3 regions of the Pseudomonas sp. AC252 genome follow, and region 2 is predicted to be linked to each of the others. Evidence: predicted binding sites of a transcription regulator. Region 2 holds the regulator's gene; each other region holds the start of a gene.
The links. Region 2 encodes sigma-54, which starts transcription at its own class of promoters, with help from an activator protein. Its sites were predicted from a motif close to ANTGGCATNNANNTTGCTNT; they were not measured.
Positions count from the first base shown of each region.

Region 1: the regulator sigma-54 is predicted to act here: its motif matches at 5,258-5,277, upstream of glnA (type I glutamate--ammonia ligase).
Region 3: the regulator sigma-54 is predicted to act here: its motif matches at 3,888-3,907, upstream of ACZZZ4_RS04620 (pilin).

Region 1 is NZ_OZ409837.1:2,277,811-2,288,240, reverse strand. It holds gene ACZZZ4_RS10620 (glycogen/starch/alpha-glucan phosphorylase) at 1-718, opposite strand, end outside; gene ACZZZ4_RS10615 (YkgJ family cysteine cluster protein) at 978-1,415, shown strand; gene typA (translational GTPase TypA) at 1,630-3,450, opposite strand; gene thiI (tRNA uracil 4-sulfurtransferase ThiI) at 3,590-5,044, opposite strand; gene glnA (type I glutamate--ammonia ligase) at 5,371-6,777, shown strand; gene ACZZZ4_RS10595 (DUF4124 domain-containing protein) at 7,062-7,574, shown strand; gene ACZZZ4_RS10590 (DUF4124 domain-containing protein) at 7,607-8,194, shown strand; gene glnL (nitrogen regulation protein NR(II)) at 8,425-9,510, shown strand; gene ntrC (nitrogen regulation protein NR(I)) at 9,507-10,430, shown strand, end outside.
Region 2 is NZ_OZ409837.1:2,893,264-2,903,693, reverse strand. It holds gene lptA (lipopolysaccharide transport periplasmic protein LptA) at 1-188, shown strand, start outside; gene lptB (LPS export ABC transporter ATP-binding protein) at 188-913, shown strand; gene ACZZZ4_RS13160 (RNA polymerase factor sigma-54) at 1,080-2,570, shown strand; gene hpf (ribosome hibernation-promoting factor, HPF/YfiA family) at 2,644-2,952, shown strand; partial or broken gene ptsN (PTS IIA-like nitrogen regulatory protein PtsN) at 2,965-3,428, shown strand; gene rapZ (RNase adapter RapZ) at 3,431-4,288, shown strand; gene ACZZZ4_RS13140 (HPr family phosphocarrier protein) at 4,304-4,579, shown strand; gene ACZZZ4_RS13135 (ZIP family metal transporter) at 4,673-5,572, opposite strand; partial or broken gene ACZZZ4_RS13130 (superoxide dismutase) at 5,602-6,212, opposite strand; gene ACZZZ4_RS13125 (hypothetical protein) at 6,214-6,654, opposite strand; gene ACZZZ4_RS13120 (class II fumarate hydratase) at 6,682-8,058, opposite strand; gene ACZZZ4_RS13115 (FagA protein) at 8,039-8,446, opposite strand; gene pmbA (metalloprotease PmbA) at 8,687-10,033, opposite strand; gene yjgA (ribosome biogenesis factor YjgA) at 10,142-10,430, shown strand, end outside.
Region 3 is NZ_OZ409837.1:991,946-1,002,375, forward strand. It holds gene ACZZZ4_RS04605 (DUF748 domain-containing protein) at 1-2,186, shown strand, start outside; gene ACZZZ4_RS04610 (DUF2845 domain-containing protein) at 2,183-2,482, shown strand; gene ACZZZ4_RS04615 (BON domain-containing protein) at 2,752-3,105, opposite strand; gene ACZZZ4_RS04620 (pilin) at 3,404-3,841, opposite strand; gene pilB (type IV-A pilus assembly ATPase PilB) at 4,068-5,768, shown strand; gene ACZZZ4_RS04630 (type II secretion system F family protein) at 5,771-6,988, shown strand; gene ACZZZ4_RS04635 (prepilin peptidase) at 6,990-7,862, shown strand; partial or broken gene coaE (dephospho-CoA kinase) at 7,859-8,472, shown strand; gene yacG (DNA gyrase inhibitor YacG) at 8,469-8,669, shown strand; gene ACZZZ4_RS04650 (energy-coupling factor ABC transporter permease) at 8,719-9,408, opposite strand; gene ACZZZ4_RS04655 (DUF1780 domain-containing protein) at 9,526-10,152, shown strand; gene ACZZZ4_RS04660 (MOSC domain-containing protein) at 10,149-10,430, shown strand, end outside.

The DNA.
Region 1 (10,430 bases), 620 kb from region 2:
GGGCACGCCACAGGCGCAAAGTATTGACGCTCGCCCCGCGCCAGCCGACCACCGGCGTGTCGTAGGCAATCGCCCGCACGGTTTCCGCCGGCGACCAGACCTGACGAGTCTTGCCCGAGGCATCGGTGACGGTTTCGACGCTGCCGCCGAAGCCGATCGGGTACACCACTTCCGGCCGCTCGAATTCCCACGGGTTGCCGAAATCCAGCCAGTGCTCGGTTTGCTCCTGCTGCCAGCCATCGACAATCGCCTGACGGAACAAGCCGTGCTCATAACGAATGCCGTAGCCATGGCCGGCGATGCCGAGGGTCGACATGCTTTCCATGAAGCACGCCGCGAGACGTCCGAGGCCGCCGTTGCCGAGCGCCGCGTCGGGCTCCAGCAGGCGGATGCGCTCAAGATCCACGCCCAGTTCGGTCAACGCTTCACGGGCCACGTCGAGCAGACCGAGGTTGCTCAGGCTGTCATAGAGCAAACGGCCGATGAGAAACTCCAGCGAGAGGTAATACACCCGCTTCTGGCCTTTGCGATAGATCTGCCGGGTGTGGTCCATCCAGTGCTCGACCATGTGATCACGCGCAGCCAGGGCGATGGCTTCGAACCAGTCATGGTCGAAGGCGTGATCGGGGTCTTTGCCCACGGCGTAGGTGAGTTTGGTCAGGACGGCGTCGCGGAATGCGGCCACCTCTGCTTCGCGAACTAGTGGTTCTTGAGTCATCAACAGGACCTCGAGCGAGCGGGAATTTTCTGAGCCTAGACGGTCTGACCGGCGGTAATGGCTCTGGTTCGGCAGTATTTGCGCGGACTGTGCGCCAGTGCGACATAACCTTGGCGGATGAGCCAATGAATGCAGGGGCCGTGCCGTCCTGTCGGGCAAAATGCGGCGGCTGCGAAAATATCCGGCGAAAGGTTGTTCAAAATTCCACCACTCCCGGTATGATCGCGCGCCCTGATGCATACACGCCTGGTAACTCCCGATGATGAAGCCCAACCTGATCGCCGCCGCCGAGATTGACCGTCTCGATACGTGGGCCAAATACTCGGCGCCGATGTGCGGCTCGTGCATGTCCAGCTGCTGCACGCTGCCGGTCGAGGTCAAGATCAAGGATCTGGTACGCATTGGTGTGGTCGATGAGTTCGAATTGGGCGATCCGCCGAAGAACATCGCCAAGCGTCTGCAAAAGGAAGGTCTGGTCGAGCGCTTCAATCAGAAGTCGGGAATCTTCACCCTTCAGCGCATGAGCAACAACGACTGCTATTACCTGGATCGTAAAACCCGCCTGTGCACCATTTATGACAAGCGCCCGGACACCTGCCGCAACCACCCGAAAATCGGCCCGCGGCCTGGGTATTGCGCATACAAGCCAAAGGAAGTCGAGCGCGTGCAGAATTTCCGCGCGATCGAGAAGTTCTGATCGGTCTTGAGATTTTCAGCGGCTGACCGGCCGCCATCGCTGGCAAGCCAGCTCCCACAATGATTGTGGTCGAACACATATTTTATATACGACCCAAAACCCCGTGGGAGCTGGCTTGCCAGCGATGGGGCCAGCAAAAATATCGTTTAAACCCCAGACAAACAAAAACGCCCCCGGTCTCGCGACCGGGGGCGTTTTCTATTCCAGGGCTGAATTACGCCTTGGCTTTCTTGGCAGCGCGGGTACGCTCGCTTTCGTCGAGGATCTTCTTGCGAAGACGGATCGACTTAGGCGTGACTTCGCACAGCTCGTCTTCCTGGATGTATTCCAGAGCCTGTTCCAGGGTGAAGCGAACAGGTGGGACCAGAGCGATGGTCTCGTCTTTACCCGAAGCACGCATGTTGTCGAGCTTCTTGCCTTTGGTTGGGTTCACACCCAAGTCGTTGTCACGGCTGTTCTGACCAACGATCTGACCGTTGTAGATCTCCTGGCCGTGTTCTACGAACAGCTTGCCACGAGCCTGCAGGGTTTCCAGCGAGTAGGTCAGAGCCTTGCCGGTTTCAACCGAAACCAGAACGCCGTTCTGACGGCCGGACATGTGGCCCGACTTCACTGGAGCGTAACGGTCGAAGATGGAGGTCAGGATGCCAGCACCGTTGGTCAGGGTCAGGAACTGGTTACGGAAACCGATCAGACCGCGAGCAGGGATGTTGTATTCCAGGCGAACACGGCCCTTGCCATCCGGCACCATGTTGCTCAGGTCGCCCTTACGCAGGCCCATCTCTTCCATGACCTTGCCCTGGGATTCTTCAGGGATGTCGATGGTCACGTTTTCGAACGGTTCCTGCTTCACGCCGTCAACTTCACGGATGATCACTTCAGGACGGCCCAGGGCCAGCTCGAAGCCTTCGCGACGCATGGTTTCGATCAGTACCGAGAGGTGCAGCTCACCACGGCCGGAAACCTTGAACTTGTCAGCCGAGTCGCCTTCTTCAACGCGCAGTGCAACGTTGTACAGCAGCTCTTTGTCCAGACGATCCTTGATGTTACGGGAGGTCACGAACTTGCCTTCTTTACCGCAGAATGGCGAGTCGTTTACCTGGAAGGTCATGGAAACGGTTGGCTCGTCAACGGTCAGCGGCTTCATCGCCTCGACGGTGTTGATGTCGCACAGAGTGTCGGAGATGAACAGCTCGTCGAAGCCGCTGATGCAGACGATGTCGCCGGCTGCTGCTTCGTCAACGTCAATGCGGTGCAGACCGTGGTGACCCATCAGCTTCAGGATACGACCGTTGCGGCGCTTGCCGTCGGCGCTGATAGCGACAACCGGAGTGTTCGGCTTGACGCGACCGCGAGCGATACGGCCAACACCGATAACACCCAGGAAGCTGTTGTAATCCAGAGCGGAGATCTGCATCTGGAACGGACCGTCACGGTCAACGGCCGGAGGCGGAACGTGGTCGACTACCGCCTGGTACAGCGGAGTCATGTCTTCCGCCATGGCGGTGTGGTCCAGACCGGCAATACCGTTCAGGGCCGAAGCATAAACAACCTGGAAGTCCAGCTGTTCTTCGGTCGCACCGAGGTTGTCGAACAGGTCGAAGATCTGGTCCAGAACCCAGTCCGGACGCGCGCCTGGACGGTCAACCTTGTTGATTACCACGATCGGACGCAGGCCGGCTTCGAAAGCCTTCTTGGTCACGAAACGGGTTTGCGGCATAGGGCCGTCTTGAGCGTCAACCAGCAGCAGAACAGAGTCGACCATCGACATTACGCGTTCAACTTCGCCGCCGAAGTCGGCGTGGCCCGGGGTGTCCACGATGTTGATGTGGTAGCCGTTCCAGTTGATGGCGGTGTTCTTCGCCAGAATGGTAATACCGCGCTCTTTTTCCTGGTCGTTGGAGTCCATCACGCGCTCGTCGTTGAGCTCGTTGCGCTCCAGGGTGCCGGATTGACGCAGGAGTTTGTCTACCAGGGTGGTTTTACCGTGGTCAACGTGGGCAATGATGGCGATGTTGCGTAGATTTTCGATCACTTGTGTATCTCGATCAGAGGATTCGGTTTGCTGACAAGTCATGGCAGCGATTAGCAGTAGTGTCCGGCATGGCCGTTACAGCTTGACGGCGGTGTCGGGGGGCCGGTGACGCAGGCCACAGGCAAACAGCCCCGGGCACTTAGCTCGGTCGATAAACGCGCACATTGGCATGCCCCTCACTGAGCAAATGGTGGGCATGCAGGCGACTCATCACGCCTTTGTCGCAATACAGCAGGTACTGGCGAGTAGGGTCCAGTTCCTTGAAACGTGCGTTCACTGCATAGAACGGCATCGTCTGTACCTCTATGCCGGCGAGTTCCAGCGGGTCATCCTCGGCGGCATCCGGGTGACGGATGTCGATCACGATCTGACCGGCCAGCGCTTCGCTGACTTCTTCAATCTGCAAATCCTGGCCCAATTCGTCGATTACCCGATCGATCGGCACCAGTTTGGCGTTGGCGAGCGCGCGCTCGAGTACCGCCATGTCGAATTCTTTCTCTTCGTGCTCAACCCGGCCACGTTTGGCGGCGGTCTTGGGGTTGACCGAAATCACGCCGCAATATTCCGGCATGTGCCGGGCAAAATCGGCGGTACCGATCTCGTTGGCGGTGTCGATGATGTCCTGCTTGTGCGCGACGATCAGCGGGCGCAGCACCAGTTTGTCGGTCACGCAGTCGATCACCGACAGGTTCGGCAGCGTCTGGCTCGACACCTGGGAGATCGCTTCACCGGTCACCAGCGCATCGATGTGCAAGCGTTCGGCGATCTCGGACGAGGCGCGCAACATCATACGCTTCAAAACCACGCCCATATGACTGTTATCGACTTTGCCGAGAATTTCGCCCAGCACTTCCTCGAACGGCACACTGACAAATAGCACGCGTTGCGAGCTGCCGTACTTCTTCCAGATGAAGTGCGCGACTTCCATCACGCCCAATTCGTGGGCACGCCCGCCGAGATTGAAGAAGCAGAAGTGCGCCATCAGGCCGCGACGCATGATCTGGTAAGCCGCCACGGTCGAATCGAAGCCGCCGGACATCAACACCAGCGTCTGCTCCAACGCGCCGAGCGGATAGCCGCCGATGCCGTTGTGCTGGCTGTGGATCACGAACAACCGTTTGTCGCGAACTTCGATACGGACTTCGATTTGCGGCGCTTTGAGGTCGATTCCGGCCGCACCGCACTCGCGACGCAGCTTGCTGCCGACATATTTTTCCACGTCCATCGAGCTGAACGCATGCTTGCCTGCACGCTTGCAGCGTACCGAGAAAATCTTCCCGGCCAGCGCATCGCCGTAGTGCTGTTTGCACTTCTCGGTGATGTCGTCGAAGTCACCCAGCGGGTACTCGTCGATCTGCAGAAAGTGCGCGATGCCCGGCATGCAGGTCAGGCGCTCGCCCATCTCTTTCAAGGCTTTGGGGTCGGTAACGCGGGTTTCCAGCTCGAGGTTGTCCCACACGCCGTTCACCACCACGGCCGGGTCCAGGTCACGGAGCACGGTGCGGATGTTCTTGGCCAACTGGCGGATGAATTTCGTCCGGACAGGTCGGCTTTTGATGGTGATCTCGGGGAAGACTTTTACGATAAGTTTCATGAAAACAGCGCGCGAACGGCCAGCCGAAAAAGGGGGCGCGGATTATAGCGGAAATTGCTCAAGGTTTAACCAGTTAATGTGCAGAAGGTTTTGCGCGCACCAAAACAGGTCATTTCTGGAATTAAACGCAACATTACGGGGCGAGATTTGTCGATTCAGTTGCCCGCGCACCTTAATAAGCGTGAATTTGGGGCAAAAAACCCATGCTGGGGCACTGGCATGCAATTTGCTCCCTTGTGAGGCAGGTTGCCTTGGCAGAGTATTCGCGCCGGCATCACCATTATTAAGGGCATCCACTACCCGCCCTAATTCACCCGGAGGACACTATGTCGAAGTCGGTTCAACTCATCAAAGATCATGACGTCAAGTGGATTGATCTGCGCTTCACGGACACCAAAGGCACTCAGCACCACGTGACCATGCCGGCTCGCGATGCGCTGGATGACGACTTCTTCGAAGTCGGCAAGATGTTCGACGGCTCCTCCATCTCCGGCTGGAAAGGCATCGAAGCCTCCGACATGATCCTGATGCCGGTCGACGAAACTGCCGTGCTCGATCCGTTCACCGAAGACCCAACCCTGATTCTGGTCTGCGACATCATCGAGCCTTCGAGCATGCAAGGCTACGATCGCGACCCACGTGCGATCGCCAAGCGCGCCGAAGAGCACCTGAAAGCCACCGGTATCGGTGACACCGTATTCGCCGGCCCAGAGCCAGAATTCTTCATCTTCGACTCGGTGAAATTCAAGTCGGACATCTCCGGCTCGATGTTCAAGATCTACTCCGAGCAAGGTTCGTGGATGTCCGACCAGGACATCGAAGGCGGCAACAAGGGTCACCGTCCAGGCGTGAAAGGCGGCTACTTCCCGGTTCCACCGTTCGATCACGACCACGAAATCCGTACCGCCATGTGCAACGCACTGGAAGAAATGGGTCAGTCGGTTGAAGTTCACCACCACGAAGTCGCAACTGCCGGCCAGAACGAAATCGGCGTCAAGTTCAACACCCTGGTGAAGAAGGCCGACGAAGTTCAGACCCTGAAATACGTCGTGCACAACGTTGCCGACGCTTACGGCCGCACCGCGACCTTCATGCCGAAGCCACTGTACGGCGACAACGGTTCGGGCATGCACGTACACATGTCGATCTGGAAAGACGGCAAGAACACTTTCGCTGGTGAAGGCTATGCCGGCCTGTCCGATACCGCTCTGTACTTCATCGGCGGCATCATCAAACACGGTAAGGCCCTGAACGGCTTCACCAACCCGGCGACCAACTCCTACAAGCGTCTGGTGCCAGGCTTCGAAGCTCCGGTAATGTTGGCCTACTCGGCGCGCAACCGTTCCGCTTCGATCCGTATTCCATACGTGTCGAGCCCGAAAGCCCGCCGTATCGAAGCACGCTTCCCGGATCCGGCTGCCAACCCGTACCTGGCCTTCGCAGCACTGCTGATGGCCGGTCTGGACGGTATCCAGAACAAGATCCACCCAGGCGATGCTGCCGACAAAAACCTGTACGACCTGCCGCCTGAAGAGGCGAAAGAGATCCCGCAGGTTTGCGGCAGCCTGAAAGAAGCCCTGGAAGAGCTGGACAAGGGCCGCGCGTTCCTGACCAAGGGCGGCGTGTTCTCCGACGACTTCATCGACGCCTACATCGCGCTGAAATCGGAAGAAGAAATCAAGGTTCGCACCTTCGTACACCCACTGGAATATGAGCTGTACTACAGCTGCTGATCCGGTAGCGCTGCGTAAAGTGGCGTGACAAAAGAGGCCTCCTTCGGGAGGCCTTTTTTATTGCCTGGATTTTTAGCCCGACGATGAACCCTGTAGGAGTGAGCCTGCTCGCGATCGCGGTGGGTCATTGAAAAAATTGGCGACCGACACGACGCCATCGCGAGCAGGCTCACTCCTACAGGGGATTTGTGGTGTTTGAATGACCTCTGGATGTGTCGCCAGTTGGGCCAACAGCGCCACCTGTCCTATGCTGCTACCCATCGTTTCCAACCCCGGTCGATTTCATGGGTCGCACGCTTCTCTACATCCTGCTGCTGATCGCCCTGCCCGCCGCCGCGCAGATCTACAAGTACACCGATGCCAACGGCAACACGGCTTACAGCAATCAGCCGCCGGACGGCGTACAGGCGCAACCGCTCGAGTTGCCACCCCTCAACCGGGTCGAGCCGCAAGCACCGAGTGCGCCGCAGGGACCCACCGCAGAACAACCGCAACCACCGCGCAACGGCTATGAAGTCCTCGAGCTCGCCGGTCTGCCCACTGACGAGGCGCTGCGCGCCAACAACGGCACCTTCACGGTCAACGTCCTGATCAAACCGCGCCTGCAACCGCCGCATCAATTAAGGCTGCTACTCGACGACCAGCCTTATGGCCAGCCGAGCAACGTGCCGGTTCTGCAATTGATCAACATCGATCGCGGCGAGCATCGCCTGGCCGTGCAAGTGATCGATGGCCAGACTGTCATCCAGCAGAGCCCACCAGCGGTCTTCACCGTGCAACGGGTGCATACGCCGTGATTCGCGCGGGGCTGGCACTCATCCTGGTGTTGATGTCGACGTCCGCCTCGGCGGAGGTCTTTACCTACATCGACGCACAGGGCAACCGCGTCTATACCGACCAGCCACGCGCCAATGCCAAGCGAGTGCCGATCGCGACGAGCAATCGCATGGCGGTCCCTGCCAACACCGCAGCGCCGCTCACCACGGCGAAAAAATCCGCCGAACCAGCGCCCTTTCATTACGACATGCTGCGCATTCTGATCCCAGAGCCTGATGCCACCCTGCGCAGCAGCGCCGGCGAGCTGATCGTCAGTGTCACCAGCGAGCCCGGCCTGCAAAGCGGCCATCGTTATCGCCTGCTGCTGGATGGCAAGGCCACTGGCGAGCCCGGCGTCAGCCCGGTATTTGCACTGAGCAACATTGATCGCGGCAGCCACAGCCTTTCGATCGAAATCCTCGATGCCGACGGGCGCACCGTGGAACGCACCGCCAATCAGCCGTTCCACATGCTGCGCATTTCCCTGGCGCAGAAACGTCAGGTCAAACCCTGTGTCGCCGACGACTATGGCGTGCGCCCGGAATGCCCGCTCAAGGACAAACCTGAAGAACCGAAAAATCCATTTCTGCGCTTCTTTTAACGTCTTCCAAGCATTCGCACTCTATTGGTGCACTAAACTGCATCTCGCCCACAACCCAACCCATTTTGGTTCGAAACTTCCCGTTTGAGCTGGCTTCGTGCCATACAAACGCGCGTCAAACGCCTGTTTCAGGGCTCAAGCGCTTCTTTTCGGAGCCTTGGTTTGGTTTTTGCATTTTCCCGACATCAGCGCTTTGTTCTCGCGCACGCCTTGCTCCAAAAGGGGTCCAGATGACCATAAGCGACGCTATTCACCGTTTGCTGCTCGACAACCTGACCACGGCGACCATCCTGCTCGACGCCGAACTGCGTCTGGAGTACATGAACCCGGCGGCGGAAATGTTGCTGGCCGTCAGCGGTCAGCGCAGCCATGGCCAGTTCATCAGTGAGCTGTTCACCGAGTCTCCCGAGGCGCTCAATTCCCTGCGCCAGGCGGTTGAGCAGGCGCACCCGTTCACCAAGCGCGAAGCAATGCTCACCGCCCTCACCGGCCAGACCCTGACTGTGGATTACGCGGTCACGCCGATTCTGAGCAACGGCGCGACCTTGCTCTTGCTCGAAGTGCACCCGCGTGACCGCCTGCTGCGGATCACCAAGGAAGAGGCGCAGCTGTCCAAGCAGGAAACCAGCAAAATGCTGGTGCGCGGCCTCGCCCACGAAATCAAGAATCCTCTCGGCGGCATCCGTGGTGCCGCGCAGCTGCTGGCGCGCGAGCTGCCGGAGGAAAGCCTGCGCGATTACACCAATGTGATCATTGAAGAGGCCGATCGCCTGCGTAATCTGGTCGATCGCATGCTCGGCTCGAACAAATTGCCCTCGCTGGCCATGTGCAACGTTCACGAAGTCCTCGAACGCGTCTGCCAACTGGTGGAAGCCGAAAGCCAGGGCTGCATCACTCTGGTGCGCGATTACGATCCGAGCATTCCCGACGTATTGATCGACCGCGAACAAATGATTCAGGCGGTGCTGAACATCGTGCGTAACGCGATGCAGGCGATCAGCAGCCAGAACGAGCTGCGTCTGGGCCGCATCAGCCTGCGCACCCGCGCCATGCGCCAGTTCACCATCGGCCACATCCGCCATCGTCTGGTGACCAAGATCGAGATCATCGACAACGGCCCGGGCATCCCGGCGGAACTGCAGGAAACCATTTTCTTTCCGATGGTCAGCGGTCGCCCGGACGGTACCGGGCTGGGCCTGGCCATTACTCAGAACATCATCAGTCAGCACCAGGGCCTGATCGAGTGTGAGAGCCATCCAGGCCACACCACCTTCTCGATCTTCCTGCCACTGGAACAAGGAGCCACATCGACATGAGCCGTAGTGAAACCGTGTGGATCGTCGATGACGACCGTTCTATCCGTTGGGTCCTGGAAAAGGCCTTGCAACAGGAAGGCATGACCACCCAGAGCTTCGACAGCGCCGACGGCGTGATGAGTCGTCTGGCCCGGCAGCAGCCGGACGTGATCATTTCCGATATCCGCATGCCCGGTGCCAGTGGTCTGGATCTGCTGGCGCGGATTCGCGAACAGCACCCACGGCTGCCGGTCATCATCATGACCGCTCACTCCGACCTGGACAGCGCTGTCGCCTCCTATCAGGGCGGCGCGTTCGAATATCTGCCCAAACCTTTCGATGTCGACGAAGCCGTTTCGCTGGTCAAGCGGGCCAATCAACATGCGCAGGAGCAGCAAGGCCTGGAAGTTGTGCCAGCCCTGACCCGCACGCCGGAAATCATCGGCGAAGCGCCGGCGATGCAGGAAGTGTTTCGCGCCATCGGGCGCCTGAGCCACTCCAACATCACCGTGCTGATCAACGGCGAATCCGGTACCGGTAAAGAGCTGGTGGCCCACGCCCTGCACCGCCACAGCCCACGCGCGGCTTCGCCATTCATTGCATTGAACATGGCGGCGATTCCCAAGGATCTGATGGAATCGGAACTGTTCGGCCACGAGAAAGGCGCGTTCACCGGTGCGGCGAATTTGCGTCGCGGTCGTTTTGAACAGGCCGACGGCGGCACGTTGTTTCTCGATGAAATCGGCGACATGCCGGCGGACACCCAGACCCGCCTGTTGCGCGTGCTGGCGGATGGCGAGTTCTATCGCGTCGGCGGCCATGTGCCGGTAAAGGTCGATGTACGCATCATCGCCGCGACCCACCAGAATCTCGAAACGCTTGTCCACGCCGGCAAATTCCGTGAGGACTTGTTCCACCGCCTCAACGTAATCCGCATCCAC
Region 2 (10,430 bases):
TGCTGATCGACAAGGCCAAGGTTATCGACAAGGATAACAACGTCACCCAGGGCGAAAAAATCGTCTACGACACCGTGAAGAAACTGGCCAGCGCAGGTCGCGCCACGGGCAGCAAGGTCACCGAATCGCGTCCGCGCATCGACATGGTGATCCAGCCGAAGAAGAAAACCGAAGAGAAATCCCAGTAATGGCAACTCTGAAAGCTCAGCACCTGGCCAAGGCCTATAAAAGCCGCCAGGTCGTGCGTGACGTCAGCCTGTCGATCGACAGCGGGCAGATCGTCGGCTTGCTCGGCCCGAATGGCGCCGGCAAAACGACGTGCTTCTACATGATCGTCGGCCTGGTGCAGGCGGATCAGGGCCGTGTGCTGATCGATGATCTGGACGTCAGCCATCAGCCGATGCACGGCCGCGCCAAGGCCGGTATCGGCTATCTGCCGCAAGAAGCGTCGATCTTCCGCAAACTGTCGGTTGCTGACAACATCATGGCGATCCTCGAGACTCGCCCGGAGCTCGACAAGGCCGGTCGTCGCAAGGAGCTGGAAAGCCTGCTGCAGGAATTCCACATCAGCCACATCCGCGACAACCTCGGCATGAGCCTGTCCGGTGGTGAGCGTCGCCGGGTGGAAATCGCTCGTGCGTTGGCGACTGCGCCGAAATTCATCCTGCTCGACGAACCGTTCGCCGGTGTCGACCCGATCTCGGTGGGCGACATCAAGCAGATCATCCACCACCTCAAGGCCAAGGGCATCGGTGTGCTGATCACCGACCACAACGTCCGTGAGACCCTGGATATTTGCGAAACCGCTTACATCGTCAACGACGGTCAATTGATCGCCGAAGGTGATGCCGAGACCATCCTGGCCAACGATCTGGTCAAGGAAGTGTATCTGGGTCACGAGTTCCGCCTGTAAGCGCGACAGCGCTGTATCGATTCAAGGCGCATTTATCCGCTTTAATTGTTACAGCGCTCTAGGCAAACACTTCAGTTTCAGGCATATAATTTGCTTAAGTTTGGCGCTTCGGCGCCCTGTAGTGGATGGCGCAAAGCGCCGGCGAATAAGGTGTTAAGCCCCTGCCATGAAACCATCGCTAGTCTTGAGAATGGGCCAGCAGCTGACGATGACGCCGCAGCTGCAACAGGCCATCCGTCTGCTCCAATTGTCGACCCTGGACCTGCAACAGGAGATCCAGGAGGCTCTGGAATCCAACCCGATGCTCGAACGCCAGGAAGAAGGCGACGACTTCGACAACGCCGATCCTCTGGCCGACAACGCCGAACAGAAGCCCGCCGAGATTCAGGAACCCTCCTATCAGGAAACCGCCCCGACGGTGGATAACCTCGAGGATGGCGAATGGAACGAGCGCATCCCCAACGAATTGCCGGTGGATACCGCCTGGGAAGACGTCTACCAGACCAGCGCCAGCAGCCTGCCCAGCAGCGATGACGACGAATGGGATTTCACCACCCGCACGTCCGCCGGCGAGAGCCTGCAGAGCCATCTGCTCTGGCAACTGAACCTGGCACCGATGTCCGACACCGATCGCCTGATCGCCGTGACCCTGATCGACTGCATCAACAATCAGGGCTACCTGGACGAAACGCTCGAAGAGATTCTCGAAGCATTCGATCCGGAACTGGACATCGAGCTCGATGAAATCGAAGCCGTTCTGCATCGCATCCAGCAATTCGAACCCGCCGGGATCGGCGCACGCAACCTCAGCGAATGCCTGCTTCTGCAACTGCGCCAACTGCCAGCCAAGACGCCGTGGCTGAGCGAAGCCAAGCGTCTGGTTACCGATTACATCGACTTGCTCGGCAGCCGCGATTACAGCCAGTTGATGCGCCGCATGAAGCTCAAGGAAGACGAGTTGCGCCAGGTCATCGAGCTGGTGCAGAGCCTCAATCCGCGTCCGGGCTCACAGATCGAATCGACCGAAGCCGAATACGTTATTCCCGATGTGATCGTGCGCAAGGACAACGAGCGCTGGCTGGTCGAGCTGAACCAGGAATCGGTGCCACGTCTGCGCGTCAACGCCCAGTACGCCGGGTTTGTGAAGCGTGCCGACACCAGCGCCGACAACACTTTCATGCGCAATCAGTTGCAGGAAGCCCGCTGGTTCATCAAGAGCCTGCAAAGCCGTAACGAAACCCTGATGAAAGTCGCCACGCAGATCGTCGAACATCAGCGCGGCTTCCTCGAATACGGCGACGAAGCGATGAAGCCGCTGGTATTGCATGACATCGCCGAAGCGGTCGGCATGCACGAATCAACGATTTCCCGGGTAACCACGCAAAAATTCATGCATACCCCGCGCGGTATTTATGAGCTGAAATACTTTTTCTCCAGCCACGTCAGCACCTCCGAAGGCGGCGAATGCTCGTCCACAGCGATCCGCGCGATCATCAAGAAATTGGTCGCCGCGGAAAATCAGAAAAAGCCGTTGAGTGACAGCAAGATCGCTGGTTTACTGGAGGCACAAGGCATTCAGGTGGCTCGCCGCACCGTCGCCAAGTACCGCGAATCCCTCGGAATCGCGCCTTCGAGCGAACGCAAGCGGTTGATGTAAGCCACGTTACAGCGTTCCAGTGGCAGGCTTTTCGGCCTGCCGCTTTATGCACTGGCAACGAAGGAGAAGCTGTATGCAAGTCAACATCAGTGGACACCAACTGGAAGTGACCCAACCTCTGCGTTCCTACATCGAGGAAAAACTCCAACGACTGGAGCGACATTTCGACAAGATCACCAACGTGCAGGTCACGATGTGCGTCGAAAAGCTGAAGCAGAAGATCGAAGCCACCTTGCATATCCCCGGCAGCGAAGTGGTCGCCAACGCAGAAGATACTGACATGTACGCTGCGATCGACTCACTCACCGACAAGCTGGATCGCCAACTCAAAAAGCATAAGGAAAAGACCCAGAGCCTCCTCCAGGGCGCGACCGGTCGTTAACACCCCTATCCCATGATCCGACTTGAAACCATCCTGACCCCCGGCCGTTCCCAGGTGAACGCGCCGGGCGGCAGCAAGAAAAAGCCCTCGAACAAATTGCCAACCTGATCCACCGCGAAGTGCCGGATCTGGCGATGCAGGATGTTTTCGAGGCGTTGATCGCCCGTGAAAAACTCGGCTCCACCGGTTTTGGTAACGGCATCGCCATTCCCCACTGCCGCCTCAAGGGCTGCACGGCGCCAGTCAGTGCCCTGCTGCACCTTGAAGCTCCAATCGATTTCGACGCCATCGACGGCGCCCCGGTCGACCTGCTCTTCGTGCTGCTGGTCCCGGAGGCCGCGACTGATGCGCATCTGGAGTTGCTGCGCCAGATCGCCAGCATGCTCGACCGCAAGGAAGTGCGCGAAAAACTGCGCAGCGCCGCGAGCAACGAAGCCTTGTACCAGGTTGTGCTGGACGAGCAGAACGGGCACTAATCATGCGCTTGATCATCGTCAGTGGCCGTTCGGGCTCGGGCAAAAGTACCGCCCTGAATGTCCTTGAGGACAACGGCTACTACTGCATCGACAATCTGCCGGCCGGTTTGCTACCGGAACTGGCCGAGCGGGCGCTGATCCACACGGAGCTGGCGCAGCCGCTGGTCGCCGTGTCGATCGATGCACGCAACTTGCCCAGCCATCTGTCACGCTTTCCTGAATTGCTCGAAGACGTCCGTGCCAAACATATCAAGTGCGATGTGCTGTATCTGGACGCCGACGAAGAAACCCTGCTCAAGCGTTTTTCCGAGACCCGTCGTCGTCACCCGTTGAGTAACGCCAATCGCTCACTGGCTGAAGCGATTCACGATGAAAGCGCCCTGCTCGGCCCGATCGCCGATCTGGCCGACCTGAAAATCAACACCACCCATCTCAATCTGTACCAGCTGCGCGACACCCTGAAGTTGCGCCTGTTGAATCAGCCTGAGCCCGGCACGGCGTTCCTGGTTGAATCGTTCGGCTTCAAGCGCGGCATGCCGGTCGATGCCGATCTGGTCTTCGATGTGCGTTGCCTGCCCAATCCGTACTGGAAACCGGAGCTGCGCGCGCAGTCGGGCCTCGATGCACCGGTGGCAGAGTATTTGGCCCAGCAGCCCGATGTCGAAGAAATGTATCAGGACATCTACGCTTATCTGAACAAATGGCTGCCACGTTTCGCCGCGAGCAACCGCGCCTACGTCACCGTTGCCATTGGCTGCACCGGCGGGCATCACCGCTCCGTCTACCTGACCGAACGCCTGGGTCAGGCTCTGCAGAAAACCTTGAAGAACGTCCAGGTTCGCCACCGCGACCTCACCTAAAGGATCCACACCGCGATGCCTGCTCGTGAAATCGAAATCATCAATAAGCTGGGCCTGCATGCCCGGGCATCGGCCAAGTTCGTCGGCGTGGCCGGTCAGTATCCAGACTGCACGATCAGAGTGGGACGCACACCTGAAACGACTGTCGACGGCAAGAGCATCATGGCAATGATGATGCTCGCGGCGGGCAAGGGCACCAAAATTTATTTGAGTACTGAAGGGCATCAAGAGCAGGAAGCCATGGATGCGCTGGTAGCGTTGATCAACAACTACTTCGACGAAGGTGGCTGATAGCCAAAGTCAAAAGATCGCAGCCTGCGGAGCTCCTACAGGAAACGCATTCCAAGGTGGGAGCTGCCGCAGGCTGCGACCTTTGATCTTCTTTCAACCCAACGCCGTATCCATCACCATCATCAGACAAAACCCGATCAACAAGCCAAGACTCGCCAGTTTGTCATGTCCGTGACGGCGCGACTCCGGGATCACTTCGTGGGTCACTACCAGCAACATCGCCCCGGCCGCCAGTGCCAGTCCCAGTCCCAGCGGCAACAGTACCTGAGCCAGACTCACTAGCCACGCACACAACAGCGCAAACACCGGCTCAACCAACCCCGACGCCGCGCCGATCAGAAACGCCCTGACCCGTGACATTCCTGCCCCGGCCAGCACCAAAGCAATCACCAGTCCTTCCGGCACATCCTGCAGAGCGATGCCCATCGCCAGGCTGTCGGCGTCCGGCATGCCGCCGCCGGCAGATACGCCGACCGCCATACCTTCGGGAATGTTGTGCGCAATGATGGCGAACACGAACAGCCAGATTCGCGGTGGAATCACCGGATGCTCCAGCGTGCCGACGAGCATCTCCGGCGAGGCACCGGAAACCCTGCGATCAACCAGATACAGGCCAAACGCGCCGAGCAGGATGCCGAAACAGATCAGGCCACTGGCAGCCCACGGCGTCAGACCAAGACTTTCGGCCGCAGCAATCCCCGGCACGATCAACGAAAATGCGGTCGCCGCCAGCATCACCCCGGCACCAAATCCCAGCAAGGTGTCGCTGAGTGCCTGCGGCATGCGCCGGATCACCAGCACCGGCACCGCGCCAAGCGCCGTACCCAATGCGCAGATGGCACCGCCCTGCAAGGCGCGCAACAGCCTCGGTTCCAGATTCAGCCATTGCAAACCGTGGGCGACCAGTAAAGTCATCCCCGCCAACAGCAACAGTGAACCCACCGCGTAACGAAACATGCGCCCGCTGCCAATCGCCAGTGTTTGCGTGCCCATACTCAGCCCTGATTGTTTTTATGGAAGGCTTAAACCAGCGCGGCCTGATAGCGCGCAGCAACTTCCGGCCAGTTGATCACGTTGTAGAACGCGCTGATGTATTCCGGGCGACGGTTCTGGTAGCGCAAGTAGTAGGCGTGCTCCCAGACGTCGAGACCGAGGATTGGGGTATTGCCGTTCATCAACGGGCTGTCCTGATTGCCGCTGCTTTCCACGACCAGTTTTTTTCCGGTGTCACGCTGAGCCACGCCCAACCGCTGCCGAAACGGGTGAGCGCGGCTTTGGTGAAGGCTTCCTTGAAGCTGTCGAGTCCGCCCAGTTGCTCATCAATAGCCGTGGCCAGCGCGCCGTCGGGCTTGCCGCCACCGTTGGGCACCATGACTTCCCAGAACAGCGAATGGTTGGCGTGGCCGCCGCCCTGATTGATCACCGCCGCGCGAAGCTTTTCCGGCAGTTGCTGGACACTGGCGACGAGTTTTTCCACCGGCCATTCAGCAAACTCGGTCCCTTCTACGGCGGCGTTGAGGTTGTTGATATAGGTCTGGTGATGCTTGGTGTAATGGATCTCCATGGTCTGCGCATCGATGTGCGGCTCGAGGGCATCGTAGGCGTAAGGCAAGGCAGGCAAGGTAAAAGCCATTTCAATGGACTCCATACTGATGAGAATTTGAGGCGCGGCGAGCATTGCCGGTGTCCGGATGCAGCAGGCGCTGGGTGCGCGGGTATTCGCCGTGCTCGCTGATGAAATTCAGCAGTTCGACGTAAGTCTTGCTGCTCTGGCGCAATGCCGCTTCACGCAGGGCCGGACGCAGCCGTTCGTCCTGCATGGTCTGCAACAGGCGTTGGTGGATGGCGCAGAGGTATTCGGCGCTCTCCTCCGGTTGATTCAGGCGCAGATGCAGGTCGGCGAGGTTGTGGTGAGAGACGACGCAGGCCGCCACCGCTTCGTCGGCATCCGCCCAGCGATCGAACAACACTTGCGCCAAGGCCAGGGCTTGCAGGTAAGCCTCACGGGCGTCGATCAGCTCGCCCAGCATGAAGCAGCGATTGGCCCGTTCGATCGTGCGTTTCCAGTGCTCCATGGTGAGCCTCCAAAGCGGTTGCGGGGTTTACACGCCGCCGGCGGTGAGTTTCTCGGGGTTGAGCAACTCTGCCAGTTGGCTGCGCGACAGGTCGGTGTATTCCAGAGCGACGTCGATCACCGCGCGGCCTTCCTTGTAGGCCTGCTTGGCGATTTCAGCGGCTTTCTGATAACCGATGATGGGGTTGAGCGCGGTGACCAGAATCGGGTTGCGCGACAACGCTTCTTGCAGGCGCGATTCGTTGACCTTGAAAGTAGCGATTGCCTTGTCAGCGAGCAGGCGACTGGAGTTGGCCAGCAGTTCGATGCTGCTCAGCAGGTTCTGCGCGATGATCGGCAGCATCACGTTCAGTTCGAAATTGCCGGATTGACCGGCGACGGTGATCACCGAGTCGTTGCCAATCACTTGCGCAGCGACCATCGCGGTGGCTTCCGGGATCACCGGGTTGACTTTGCCGGGCATGATCGACGACCCCGGTTGCAGCGCTTCGAGTTCAATTTCGCCGAGACCGGCCAAGGGACCTGAGTTCATCCAGCGCAGGTCGTTGGCGATTTTCATCAGTGATACGGCGGTGGCCTTGAGCTGCCCGGAGACGGCGACGGCGGTGTCCTGCGAGCCAATCAACGCGAACAGATTTTTGCCCGGAGTGAATTGCACGTCGGTCAGTTGGCTCAGGTGCCGACTGAATCGAGCGGCGAATTCCGGATGCGCATTGATCCCGGTACCCACCGCCGTGCCGCCCTGCGCCAGTGCTTGCAGACTCGGCAGCAAATCCTGCAGATGCGCAATGTTGGCCTTGAGCTGCTGCGCCCAGCCGTTGAGCACTTGGCTCATGCGTACCGGCATCGCGTCCATCAGATGGGTGCGCCCGGTTTTGACGTGGTGATGCACCTGCTCGGCCTTGCGCTCGATGACCTGGACCAGATGCAACAGCGCCGGCAGCAGTTGTTCATGCAGCGCTAGCGCGGCGCTGACGTGGATGGTGGTCGGGATGATGTCGTTGCTGCTTTGCCCGCAATTGACGTGATCGTTGGCGTTGACCGGTTCATCGAGCATGCGGCTGGCCAGCGTGGCAATCACTTCGTTGGCGTTCATGTTCGAGCTGGTGCCAGACCCGGTCTGGAAGATGTCCACCGGGAAGTGCTGCATGAAATCACCTTCGAGCAGACCCTGCGCGGCATCACTGATGGCTTTGCCCTGGGCCGCGCTGATCTGGTTCAGCTCGACATTGGCGCGGGCGGCGGCGGCTTTGGCGAGGATCAATGCGCGAATGAACTGCGTCGGCATCGGTTTTCCGCTGATCGGGAAGTTGTCCACGGCGCGCTGGGTCTGCGCGCCATAGAGCGCATCGACCGGCACCTGCAGTTCGCCCATGCTGTCGCGTTCAATACGTGTCTTGGTCATGCGAATGTCCTTGCAGCAAATCAATGAGAGGAATCGACGGTTGCAACTCGCAAGTGGCGAGCTGCCAGGTGTAGCGTTGCCAGCGCCGCACGCGGCATTGGCATAGCGACAGGCGTTCCATTTCACGCAAGGGACGCCAGGCTTGATCGACGCAGAGGCTGCGCCAATGCCACGGCAACGCGACATCGGTGGCAGTGTCGAGCAGCAGACGAAAAGACGTTTCGGCGACAGTCCAGGGCGAAGTGGCTGTGCAACAGGACAGATAGCGCCCTTCGGCGAGGTAGTGTTCGATCAGGCGCGGTTCGTCGGGATCCAGCGCGCAACGGATCTGGCGGCTCATCCAGCGCCAGCTTTCGAGGTAGGGCTGCTCGTGCAAGGCAGAACTCATGATCCGGGACTCGTTCGGAGATGAGATTTATTATTAGATGATAATGAGAACCAACACAAGCAGACATGCACGCAATCCGTGGGAGCGGGCTTGCTCGCGAATGCGGTGTGTCCAGCCAGAGATGTTCTGACTGAAAGACCGCATTCGCGAGCAAGCCCGCTCCCACAGGGGATTTATGCAATCATAAAAAAGGCGCACCACCCGATGAGGTGGCGCGCCTTTTTTGTGTAACGGCCGGGGTTAGCTACCGGCGACAGTCATCCGCTCGATCAACACCGACCCGGTGCGAATGTTGCTGCGCAGCTCCAGATCATTACCGACGGCAACGATCTGCTTGAACATGTCGCGCATGTTGCCGGCGATGGTCACTTCCTGCACAGCGAACTGGATCTCGCCATTCTCGACCCAGAACCCCGCCGCGCCACGCGAATAGTCGCCGGTGACCATGTTCAGGCCATGGCCCATCAACTCGGTGACCAGCAGACCTCGGCCCATGCGCTTCAACAGCGCTGCCTGATCCTCGTCGCCATGGGTGACGAACAGGTTGTGCACCCCACCTGCGTTGGCGGTGCTCGGCATGCCCAGTTTGCGCCCGGAGTAGGTGCCGAGGATGTAGGAGACCAACTCGCCTTTTTCGACGAACGGTTTTGCGTAGGTCGCCAGGCCATCACCGTCGTAGGAAGCACTGCCCATGGCACGCATCAGATGCGGACGCTCATCGATGGTCAGCCATTCCGGGAACAACTTCTGCCCCAGCGTGCCTTCGAGAAACGACGATTTGCGATACAGGCTGCCGCCCGACACGGCCGAGAGGAAGCTGCCGAACAGGCCACCCGCAAGCTCAGCGGAAAACAGCACCGGCACCTCGCAAGTCGGTACCGGACGCGCGCCCAGACGGCTCGCTGCCCGTTGCGCGGCACGCTGGCCGATGCTCACCGGATCGGCGAGCAGACTGCCCTGGCGATTGACGTCATACCAGTAATCGCGCTGCATCTGGCCTTCGGCTTCAGCGATCATCACGCAACTCAGGCTGTGCCGGGTCGATGCGTAACCGCCGATGAAACCATGGCTGTTGCCATAAACCCGGCAGCCCTGATGGGTGCTGAGGGTGGTGCCGTCGGCGTTCTTGATCCGCGCATCGGCGTCAAACGCCGCTGCCTCACAGAGCAACGCCTTCTCGATAGCTTGCTCCGGGGTGATGTCCCACTCGTGAAACAGGTCGAAATCCTGCACATCCCTGGCCATCAATGCGGCGTCGGCGAGACCCGAGGCTTCATCTTCGGAAGTGTGCTTGGCGATGGCCAGTGCTGCTGCGACCGTTTCACGAATCGCCTCCGGCCCGGTGGCCGAGGTGCTGGCCGAGCCCTTGCGCTGGCCGACGTACAGGGTGATACCAAAACCCTGATCACGATTGAATTCAACGGTTTCGACCTCGCGCTGACGCACCGATGTCGACAGCCCCTGCTCCAGCGACACCGCGACTTCACAGGCGCTGGCGCCCTGGCGCTTGGCTTCGGCGATGATCTGCTCGACCTGTTCTTGCAGTGCCGGCAATGCCTGCGGGCCGACGCTTTGAACTGCACTCATGCTCATCTCCACTCAAATTCTGCTTTCGGCTGGGGTCATCGAGCGACCGGGCCGGACAAGCGGCCCCCGACTGGTTATCATGGCGGCGTTTCTTTGCGGACTGCCACCATGGTTGATTCTTACGACGACTCCCTCGATACGGGAGAAAAAAGCAAATCTCAGGTCAAACGCGAGCTGCATGCGCTGGTTGACCTCGGCGAGCGCCTGACCACACTCAAGCCTGATCTGGTCGCCAAACTGCCGTTGACCGACGCTTTGCGCCGGGCATTGGCCGATGCGCCCAAGCACACCGCGAACATCGCGCGTAAACGGCATTTGCAGTTCATCGGCAAACTGATGCGCGACCAGGACACGGACGCGATTCTGACTCTGCTCGATCAACTCGATGCCTCCACTC
Region 3 (10,430 bases), 1.9 Mb from region 2:
AACTCAACCTGTCGAAACAGACCGAACTGTTGCTCAACAACGTCGCGGTGAGCATTGCGCCGTTCGCCATCAAGGCTCCAGACGGACGTCCGCTGGCCAGGCTCGAACGCCTCGACGTCAGCGAAACCTCGCTGGACCTGGCCAAGCAGCAAGTGGTGGTCGGCAAGGTCCGCAGCAACAAGCTGGAAACCTGGGCGGCGCTGGAAGCCGACGGCCAGTTGGACTGGCAGAAACTGTTCGCCAGCCAACCGTCGAAACCAGCGGCCAAAGCCGCTGCCGAACCGGTCGATGCACCGGCTGCCGCCGACTCGCCGAAACCTGAGCCAAGCGCACCGAGCAAGCCATGGCAGGTGCTGGTCAAAGATGTGCAGCTGCGCAACTACACGGTCCATCTCGCCGACCGCTCGGCGCAACCGGCGGTGGCGCTGGATATCACTCCGCTGAACGTCGATCTGCAGGATTTCGACAGCCTCAACGGCTCGCCTTTCAAGCTCAAGCTCGACAGCGGCCTGGGCAAGCAAGGCAAGATCAGCGCCGACGGTACGGTCAACCTGGCCCCGGTCAACGCACAGCTCAACGTCAAAACCCAGGACATCGACCTGCGTGTCGCGCAGTCCTACATCAACCCGTTCATTCGCCTGGAACTGCGCAGCGGCATGCTCGGCAGCGACCTCAAGGTCAACCTGAAGAGCACTGAGCCACTGGCGCTCAGCGTCACCGGCCGCGCGCAGATCGATCAACTGCACACCCTCGATACGCTGAAGACCCGCGACTTCCTCAAATGGCAGCAAGTCGTGATCGACGGCATCAACTATCAGCACGGCGACAGCCTGTCGATCGACAAGGTCAACCTGTTGCAGCCGTATGTGCGCTTCATGATCAACGACGATCGCACTACCAACGTCGACGACCTGCTGATCCCGCAACCGGCCGACAGCGGTGCAAAAAGCACCGCAGCCAAACCGGCGGGCAAGGACAAACCGCTGGGCATTCACATCGGCGCGATTGCGATCAACGATGGTTCGGCCAACTTCGCCGACTTCAGTCTGACACCCAACTTCGCCACCGCCGTGCAACAGCTCAACGGCCAGATCGGCACCATCGACAGTCGTCAGGCGAAGCCGGCCAGCGTCGATATCAAAGGCAAAGTCGACCGTTATGCGCCGGTGACCATCAAGGGCGCGGTCAATCCGTTCGACCCGATGGCCAGCCTCGACATCGCCACCAGTTTCAAACGCGTCGAACTGACGACCCTGACGCCCTACTCCGGCAAATTCGCCGGATACCGCATCCGCAAGGGCCGGCTCAACCTTGACCTGCACTACCTGATCATCAAAGGACAATTGAAAGCCGAGAACAAAGTCGTCGTCGAGCAACTGCAACTGGGCGAGAAAGTCGACAGCCCCGATGCAGTCAGCCTGCCGCTAAAGCTGGCGATCGCCCTGCTCAAGGATGTCGACGGCAAGATCTCCATCGAATTGCCGGTCACCGGCGACTTGAACAATCCGCAGTTCAGCGTGATGCCGATCGTTTGGCAAACCCTGCGCAACCTGATCGTCAAAGCGGCCGCCGCGCCATTCAAAATGATCGGCGGGCTGGTCAGTGGCGGTGGCTCCGAAGACCTTGGCACGGTGTCCTTCGCGCCGGGTTCCAGCGACTTGAACAAAGACGCCGAAGCGGCGCTGGTAAAACTCTCGCAAGCGCTCAAGGAACGTCCGGCGCTGCGCCTGGAAATCGAAGGCACTGCCGCGAAGAGCAGCGATGGACCACTGCTGGCCGAGCAACGTCTGGAACGCGAATATCAGTACAACTACTACAAGATGCTCCAGCGCCGTGGCGATAAAGTCCCGGCCCAGGCCTCGCTGCTGCAAGTGCCCGAGAGCGAGAAAGGCGCGTTGCTCGAAGGCATCTACCGCACTCGCCTGAAGACCCAGCCACCGGCAGAATGGAAAGATCTGGGCAAGGAAGAACGCACGGCGAAAATGCGCCAGGGCGTGATCGCGTTCTGGAGCGGCAGCGATGTGCTGTTGCGCCAGTTGGGCCAGGATCGCGCCAGCACCATCAAGGATTATCTGGTCGACAAGGGCAAGCTTGAGGATGACCGGGTGTACTTCATCGATGCCAACCTTGGCGAGGCCGAAAGCGATGGCCGCGTGGTCACGCAAATGCACCTGGATGCCGAATGACCGTGCGTAACTGGCTGGCCGTGCTCGCGCTGACGTGCGCTGCTGGCCACGCGTCGGCCTCGGATACCTTGCGCTGCGGCAGCCAGTTGATCAGCCTTGGCGACCGCGCAAGCGAGGTGCTGCAAAAATGTGGCGAGCCGGTGAGCCGTGACGTGCTTGGCTACAAGCGCAGTGCCAATCGCCGCGAGGAGTTTCAGGTCGAGGAATGGACCTACGGCCCGAACAATGGCATGTACCAATATCTGCGCTTCGAAGGCAATCGCCTGCGGCAGATCAACAGCAAACGCGGTAACTGATCAACATATCGTCCCTCTGTAGGAGTGAGCCTGCTCGCGATGGCGGTCTGTCAGTCAACAATGAATCAACTGACAGACCGCCATCGCGAGCAGGCTCACTCCTACATTTGTTTTGTGTGATCCCTGAAATAGAACAGGCCCCGACACAAGTGCCGGGGCCTGTAATGGTCACATCCGTGTGACCGTTCGCATGAACTCTAAAGTTGCGGCAGACGTATTACTCGGCCCGTCTGTCGCGTCTTCTCCCGGTTCAGGCGAGAAGTCTTGCCTTACTCGGCTTTCAGGCCGTCAGCGGATACCGCTTTAACGCCTTTGATTTTCTTGGTGATGTTCACAGCGGTGGTTTTCTGAGCTTCGGTAACAGCTACGTCAGAAGACAGGGAAACTACACCTTTGTTGGTTTCGACTTTGATGTCGGTGCCTGGAATACCTTTTTCGGTAACCAGATCGCTTTTCACTTTGGTGGTGATCCAGGTGTCGGAAGTAGCTTCTTTAGCCTTGGTAACTTCACCAGCAGCCAGAACCATTGGCGCTTGGGTAGCCTGAGCGGACTGGGCGAAAGCGCCACCAGCCATGGTCAGGGTCAGAGCGGTAGCAGCGGCAGTGATAGCGAACTTCTTCATACGAGTAACTCCTGTTTTTACTGGAAGTCTGCTGTAACGCTTGTCAGCAGGGTTACCAGAGATATTGCGAACGCTGTGCCAACTTTTCCTGGCATGTAAACTCTTTAAAAAACAACGAGTTATGAAAACAGGCTATTTTCGTTTTCATGCAAAATGCATGACTTGCGTGAAAATCACATGCAAGTTGCGGTTTTTTGGAAAGTTCATAAGCTGCTGAAATTATTGGAGCTTTTGTGAAGCGATCGCAGATACAAAAATACCCCGCAATGCGGGGCATTCTGGTTATTCACCTTTGTGATTACGTACCGCTGGCCGTGCAACCGCGCGGAGAATAATCAGCGTTGACCGTCGTCGCACACGTCCAAACACCGGAGGTATTCCCCGTAGCCGCCCCGGAACGAGAAAGCGTAATGGTTTTACCTAACACCGGACCTGGTGCATTGAGCAGGGTGCAGGTAAGCGTGCCTTCGCCAGTCGCGGCTGTACCGGTAACTGCCAACGTACAGTTGGAAGTAGTAGTCGCACCATTAGCAACGTTGGCCAGAGTTGGAGCTGTGCCTTGATTGATCGTGTCCTCGAACGGCACTTTCAATGCACTAATCTCCGCCAGCCCCGCCGTCACCTTCGACCGCGCTTGATACTTCGAATACTGAGGCAAGGCGATAGTCGCCAGAATGCCGATGATCGCCACGACGATCAGCAGCTCGATCAATGTGAAACCTTGTTGTTTTTTCATAGACACGCTCCATGCATGAGTCGAAATCTCATGACCTGAACAAGGCTCAGCACAGCCCATGCCAACGCCTTTCAGACCCCGCCTGCTGGGCGCGCGCAATCCCCTGCGTCGTTTCCTACAACCCGCAACCGCACTATCTGACACTTTTTGTCACCTGCACCGGCCGTGTTTGGCGCTGTCACTTGACTAGGCTATAAGTCATGAACGGCAAGCGTGCGGAATCCCCATGAATGACATCGCTCTGAGCGGTCTGGCCAAGCAATTGGTCCAGGCCGAACTGCTCACGGAAACAAGCGCCCGGCAATCCTGGGCGCAGGCCCAGCGCAATCGCGTGTCGCTGGTCAATTACCTGGTACACAACAAGCTGGTCAACAGCCGGCAGATCGCCGAGATCGCTTCGGAACACTTCGGCATGGCCCTGCTCGATCTCAACTGCCTCGACAAGGAGACTCAGCCCAAGGGCCTGGTCAGTGAAAAACTGGTGCGTCAGCACTGCGCCCTGCCCCTGTGGCGGCGCGGCAACAAGCTGTTCGTGGGCCTTTCCGACCCGAGCAATCAGCAGGCGATCAGCGACATCCAGTTCAGCACCGGCCTGAGCACCGAAGCGATTCTGGTCGAGGACGACAAGCTCAGCGACGCCATCGACAAGTTCTTCGACAGCCACGCCTCGGGTCTGGAAGAAATGGCCGATGTTGATCTCGACGGCCTCGACGTCGAGTCCGTCGATGACAGCAAACAGGACGTCATCGGCGGCCTCGATGCCGACGACGCTCCGGTCGTACGCTTCGTGCACAAGATGCTGCTCGATGCGATCAAGAGCGGCTCCTCTGACCTGCATTTCGAACCCTACGAGAAAAACTACCGGGTGCGCATGCGCACCGACGGCATGCTGCGCGAGGTGGCCAAGCCGCCGATCCAGTTGGCCGGGCGCATTGCCGCTCGCCTGAAGGTGATGGCCAGTCTGGATATTTCCGAACGGCGCAAACCGCAGGACGGGCGGATCAAGATGCGCCTGTCGAAAAGCAAATCCATCGATTTCCGCGTCAACACCCTGCCGACCCTGTGGGGCGAAAAAGTGGTGATCCGGATTCTCGACCCGTCCAGTGCGCAAATGGGCATCGACGCCTTGGGTTACGAGGCCGAACAAAAGGCCTTGTACCTCGCCGCGCTGAAACAGCCGCAAGGGATGATTCTGGTCACCGGGCCCACCGGCTCCGGTAAAACCGTGTCGCTGTACACCGGGCTGAACATCCTCAACACCGTCGACATCAATATTTCCACCGCTGAAGACCCGGTGGAGATCAACATGGAAGGCATCAACCAGGTCAACGTCAATCCCCGGCAAGGGCTGGACTTTGCCCAGGCACTGCGTTCGTTTCTGCGTCAGGACCCGGACGTAATCATGGTCGGTGAGATCCGCGACCTGGAAACCGCCGAGATCGCGATCAAGGCCGCGCAGACCGGCCACCTGGTGCTGTCGACCCTGCACACCAACAGCGCGGCTGAGACCCTGACGCGCCTGCACAACATGGGCATTCCCGGTTTCAACATCGCCACCTCGGTCAGCCTGATCATCGCCCAGCGTCTGGCACGCAAGTTGTGCACGCACTGCAAGCGGCCGCTGGAAATCCCTCATGAAACCTTGCTCAAGGAAGGCTTCCCCGAGGAACGCATCGGTCATTTCACGATCTACGAGCCGGTCGGTTGCGATCACTGCAATGGCGGTTACAAAGGACGCGTAGGGATTTATGAAGTGGTGAAGAACACACCGGACCTGCAACGGCTGATCATGGCCGAAGGCAATTCGCTGGAAATCGACATCCAGATGCGTCGCGACGGCTTCGCCGATCTGCGCACTTCCGGGCTGCACAAGGCCATGCAAGGCATCACCAGCCTTGAGGAAATCAACAGGGTCACCAAGGATTGAACATGGCGGTCAAGGCAGCGAAAGTCAGCGTTTACGCCTGGGAAGGCACCGACCGCAAAGGCAGCAAGGTCACGGGCGAGTTGAGCGGGCAGAACCCCGCACTGATCAAGGCGCAGCTGCGCAAACAGGGGATCAACCCGGGCAAGGTGCGCAAGAAATCCGCTTCCCTGCTGAGCTTGGGCAAACGCATCAAACCGAAGGACATCGCCCTGTTCACCCGGCAGATGGCAACGATGATGAAGGCCGGTGTACCGCTGTTGCAGTCCTTCGACATCATCGGCGAAGGCTTCGAAAACCCGGCCATGCGCAAACTGGTCGATGAGGTCAAACAGGAAGTTGCCGCCGGTAACAGCTTCGCCACCGCCCTGCGCAAGAAACCGCAATACTTCGACGAGTTGTACTGCAATCTGGTCGACGCCGGCGAACAGTCCGGCGCCCTCGACACCTTGCTCGAACGGGTCGCGACTTATAAGGAAAAAAGCGAAGCGCTCAAGGCCAAGATCAAAAAAGCCATGACTTACCCCACCGCCGTGGTGCTGGTGGCGGCGGTGGTGACCGGCATTCTGCTGGTCAAAGTGGTGCCGCAGTTCCAGTCGGTGTTTTCCGGCTTCGGCGCCGAATTACCGGGCTTCACCCTGATGATCATCAGCCTGTCGGAGTTCATGCAGCAGTGGTGGTGGGCGATTCTTTTTGCCCTGGTGGCAGCCTTTTTCGGCCTTCGCCACGCATTGAAAACTTCACAGGCGCTGCGCGACCGTCGCGATGCCTGGCTGCTGAAGCTGCCGCTGGTGGGCACCTTGATGTACAAGTCCGCCGTCGCGCGATTCGCCCGCACCCTGTCGACCACTTTCGCGGCGGGGGTGCCGTTGGTGGAGGCGCTGGATTCGGTCGCCGGCGCCACCGGCAACGTGGTGTTCAAGCGCGCGGTGCTGCGCGTGCGGCAAGACGTCTCGACCGGCATGCAGCTCAATTTCTCGATGCGCAGCACCGGTGTGTTTCCGAACATGGCGGTGCAGATGACCGCCATCGGCGAAGAATCGGGCGCGCTGGATGACATGCTCGACAAGGTCGCCGGTTTTTATGAGGCGGAAGTCGATAACATGGTCGACAACCTCACCAGCCTGATGGAGCCGTTCATCATGGTGGTGCTGGGGGTCATCGTCGGTGGACTGGTGGTGGCCATGTATCTGCCGATCTTCCAACTCGGCTCAGCGATCTGACATGCCTATCGACGAACTGTTTGCCGTGTATCCGTTGGCCTTTGTGGTCAGCGCGCTGCTGCTCGGGCTGGTGGTCGGCAGCTTCCTCAATGTTGTGGTCTGGCGCCTGCCAAAGATGCTCGAGCGCGACTGGCGGCAGCAGGCCCATGATGTGCTCGGCCTGCCCACTGAAACGCCTGTGCCGACTTACAACCTGATGCTGCCGCACTCCGCATGCCCGCACTGCGGGCACCGGATCCGCCCGTGGGAAAACATTCCGCTGCTCAGTTATCTGTGCCTGCGCGGGCGCTGCTCGGCCTGTGCGGCGCCGATCAGCAAACGTTACCCGCTGACTGAACTCGCCTGCGGCCTGCTTTCTGCATTCATCGCCTGGCATCTGGGCTTCGGCTGGCCGGCGGGGTTGCTGATCTTGCTGACGTGGGGCTTGCTGGCGATGAGTCTGATCGACTGTGAACATCAGCTGCTGCCCGATGTACTGGTGCTGCCGCTGCTGTGGCTGGGGCTGATCGTCAACAGCTTCGGCGTGTTCGTGGCGTTGCCCGATGCGTTGTGGGGCGCGGTCGCGGGTTATCTGGCGCTGTGGTCGGTGTTCTGGCTGTTCAAACTGCTCACCGGCAAGGACGGCATTGGTCATGGCGACTTCAAACTGCTGGCCTTGCTCGGCGCGTGGGGTGGCTGGCAGATTCTGCCGTTGACGATTCTGTTGTCATCGTTGGTTGGGGCGATTTTGGGCGTCGTCATGCTGCGTCTGCGCGCCCAGGCAACCTCGATGCCGATCCCCTTCGGACCCTTTCTGGCAATTGCCGGCTGGATTGCCTTGCTCTGGGGTGGTCAAATAACCGACTTCTATTGGCAGTCTGTCGGTTTGAAATGAATACCCCTGTGGAAAAACCCTGGATCCTCGGCCTGACCGGCGGCATCGGCAGCGGCAAGAGTGCAGCGGCACAGCACTTCATCGATCTCGGTGTGCATGTGGTGGATGCCGATCATGCGGCGCGCTGGGTAGTCGAACCGGGGCGTCCGGCGCTGGCGAAAATCGCCGAGCACATCGGTTCTGGCGTGTTGCAGGCCGATGGACTGCCGCCCTGCGCAAACTGATTTTTGAAGACCCGGAACAGCGACGTTGGCTCGAAGCGCTGTTGCATCCGTTGATCGGCGAGGAAATCGCTCATCACTTGGCGCAGGCAAAATCGCCTTACGCGATTCTGGTTTCACCGCTGCTGATCGAGTCCGGGCAATACGCGATGACTCAGCGCATTCTGGTCATCGATGCGCCGCAACAACTGCAGATCGAACGCACCTTGCAGCGTGACCAGGCCAGCGAAGCGCAGGTGCAGGCGATCCTCAAGGCGCAATCGAGCCGTGAAGACCGCGTGAGCCGTGCCGACGACGTTATCGTCAATGACCGCGATCTCGCCTGGCTGCACAGCGAGGTCGAGCGTCTGCATCACTTTTATCTGACTTTATCCGGAGGCCAAGCATGAGCCAGATTCCAACCGTTGAATGCCCGACCTGCGGCGCCCCTGTCGAATTCACCCCGGCAAACAAATTCCGTCCGTTCTGCTCCGACCGCTGCAAACTGATCGACCTCGGCGCCTGGGCCTCGGAAGAGCACAAGATTCCGGTCGCTCCGGATGCCGAAGACGAATTGTTTTCCGGCGATTTCGATCCGCGTCATTGATCGCTGATCAGGTTGCGTAATGCCCGCGAGGATGGCGGTTCGGAGTGGATCAATACTTCGGATCGTCGTCCTTCCAGGGCGCTGAAAGGTAACGGGTGCGGTTGAAGGTCTCCAGCCATTCCGGGCAGAACACCACCAACGCACTGACAACCATGCCGTTGATAAAGGCCTCTGGAAACAACAGCAACCACAGGTAGCCGACGAAATCTTCCAGCCATTCCGGCATGGCGAAGAGGCCGTCGTACCACAGCAGCGTCAGGCTGAGGATCAGGCACAACAGGCCGGACAACGCAGCGGCGAAGAAACCGGAACAGAAAATATAAACGAACGGATTTCGTGGCTGCGCACGCTCGACCAGAATCGCCACGCACTCGGTGATCAGCACTGGCAGCAGAATCAGCAACGCGCCATTGACGCCCACCGCAGCCAGATCCTGACGCCCAAGCAGCACTAGGCCAATCTGCGCAACCAGCCCGCCGACGATCGCCAGCGGCCAATCGAGCAGCAGCGTGACCGCCGTCATGCCGATGAAGTGATAGGACACGCCGGTGTCGAAATCCCTGCGCACCAGCCACAGCAGAAACAGCGCGAACACCGTGCCGAACAGCAAGTGCTGCCGGCGACTGTCGCTGAACAGCTCGACCCATGGCGCACGCATGATCGCCCAGAGCAGCACCGGTGGATAAATCAGCCAGCCGAGCGTCAGGCTTGCCGAGGACAGCAGTTCGGCACCGATCATGATTCCCTCACCTTCTCCATAGGCTTACCGCTTTGTCGCAGTCTACACCGCCGATGTATGTGCACCAGCCGATGCAAAGCTTTCTGCTTGTCGCATTTGGACGCTAAGCTTGGGCTTATGGATGATTCAGATTATTTACGCCTGCTGACCATCGCGGCCGAGCAAGCCAATGCGTTCCTGTCCAATGCCCGCAAATGGGAGCGTGAGCGTTGGGTCTGCCAGCGCCTGCTGCAAGGTTTGAACATCCCCTACCGCGCCGATGAGTTCGCCCCTGCGGGTGAACCGCCGGATGTGTTGTTCCGCGATGCCAATTTCGAAGTTTTTTTCGTCCTCGACGAAGGCCGCCGTCTCAATGACGAGTGGCGCGACGAATTGCAGCGTCGGCGCAGCGCGTTTTCCCTGAGCCAACTGGTGCGCCGCGAAGCCAAGCCCAAACGCATCCCGGCCAACGAATTTCTCCTGCGTCTGGCGCCGACCCTGCGCAAGAAGGCGCACAACTACAAGGAACGCGGCATGGATCTGGGTGAGCTGGACATCATCGCCTTCGCCAGCCTCAAGCGCGAAGTGCTGGATCTCAACAGTCATTTCCCGCCACCGACCGAATATCTGCGTCAGGGCTGGCGCTCGCTGTCGCTGGTCGGCCCGACGTTCGCCCGCGTGCTGTTCGCCCATCCCGACGCACCGGACTTTCTTCGCAGCAACCTCGGCCGCAGCATTGTGTTCGACGTGGGCATCAGCCTGTGACGCCGCTGCAGCAACTGATCGCCGAGGTTCCGCAAACCGGTCGTGTGCGCTGGATCGGCGTGCGTCCAGAATCCCGTGGGCCGATGCTTGAGCTCGACGCGGTCGAGGCGCGGCTGGAAGCCGGGCTCACCGGCGACCACGCCCGCCCGGGCATTCGCAATGCGCGACAGGTGACGCTGATTCAGTGGGAGCACCTGGCGGTAATCAACGCATTGATGGGCCGTCCCGATGACCAGCCGATCCGGCCTGAAGATCTGCGGCGCAATCTCGTTATAAGC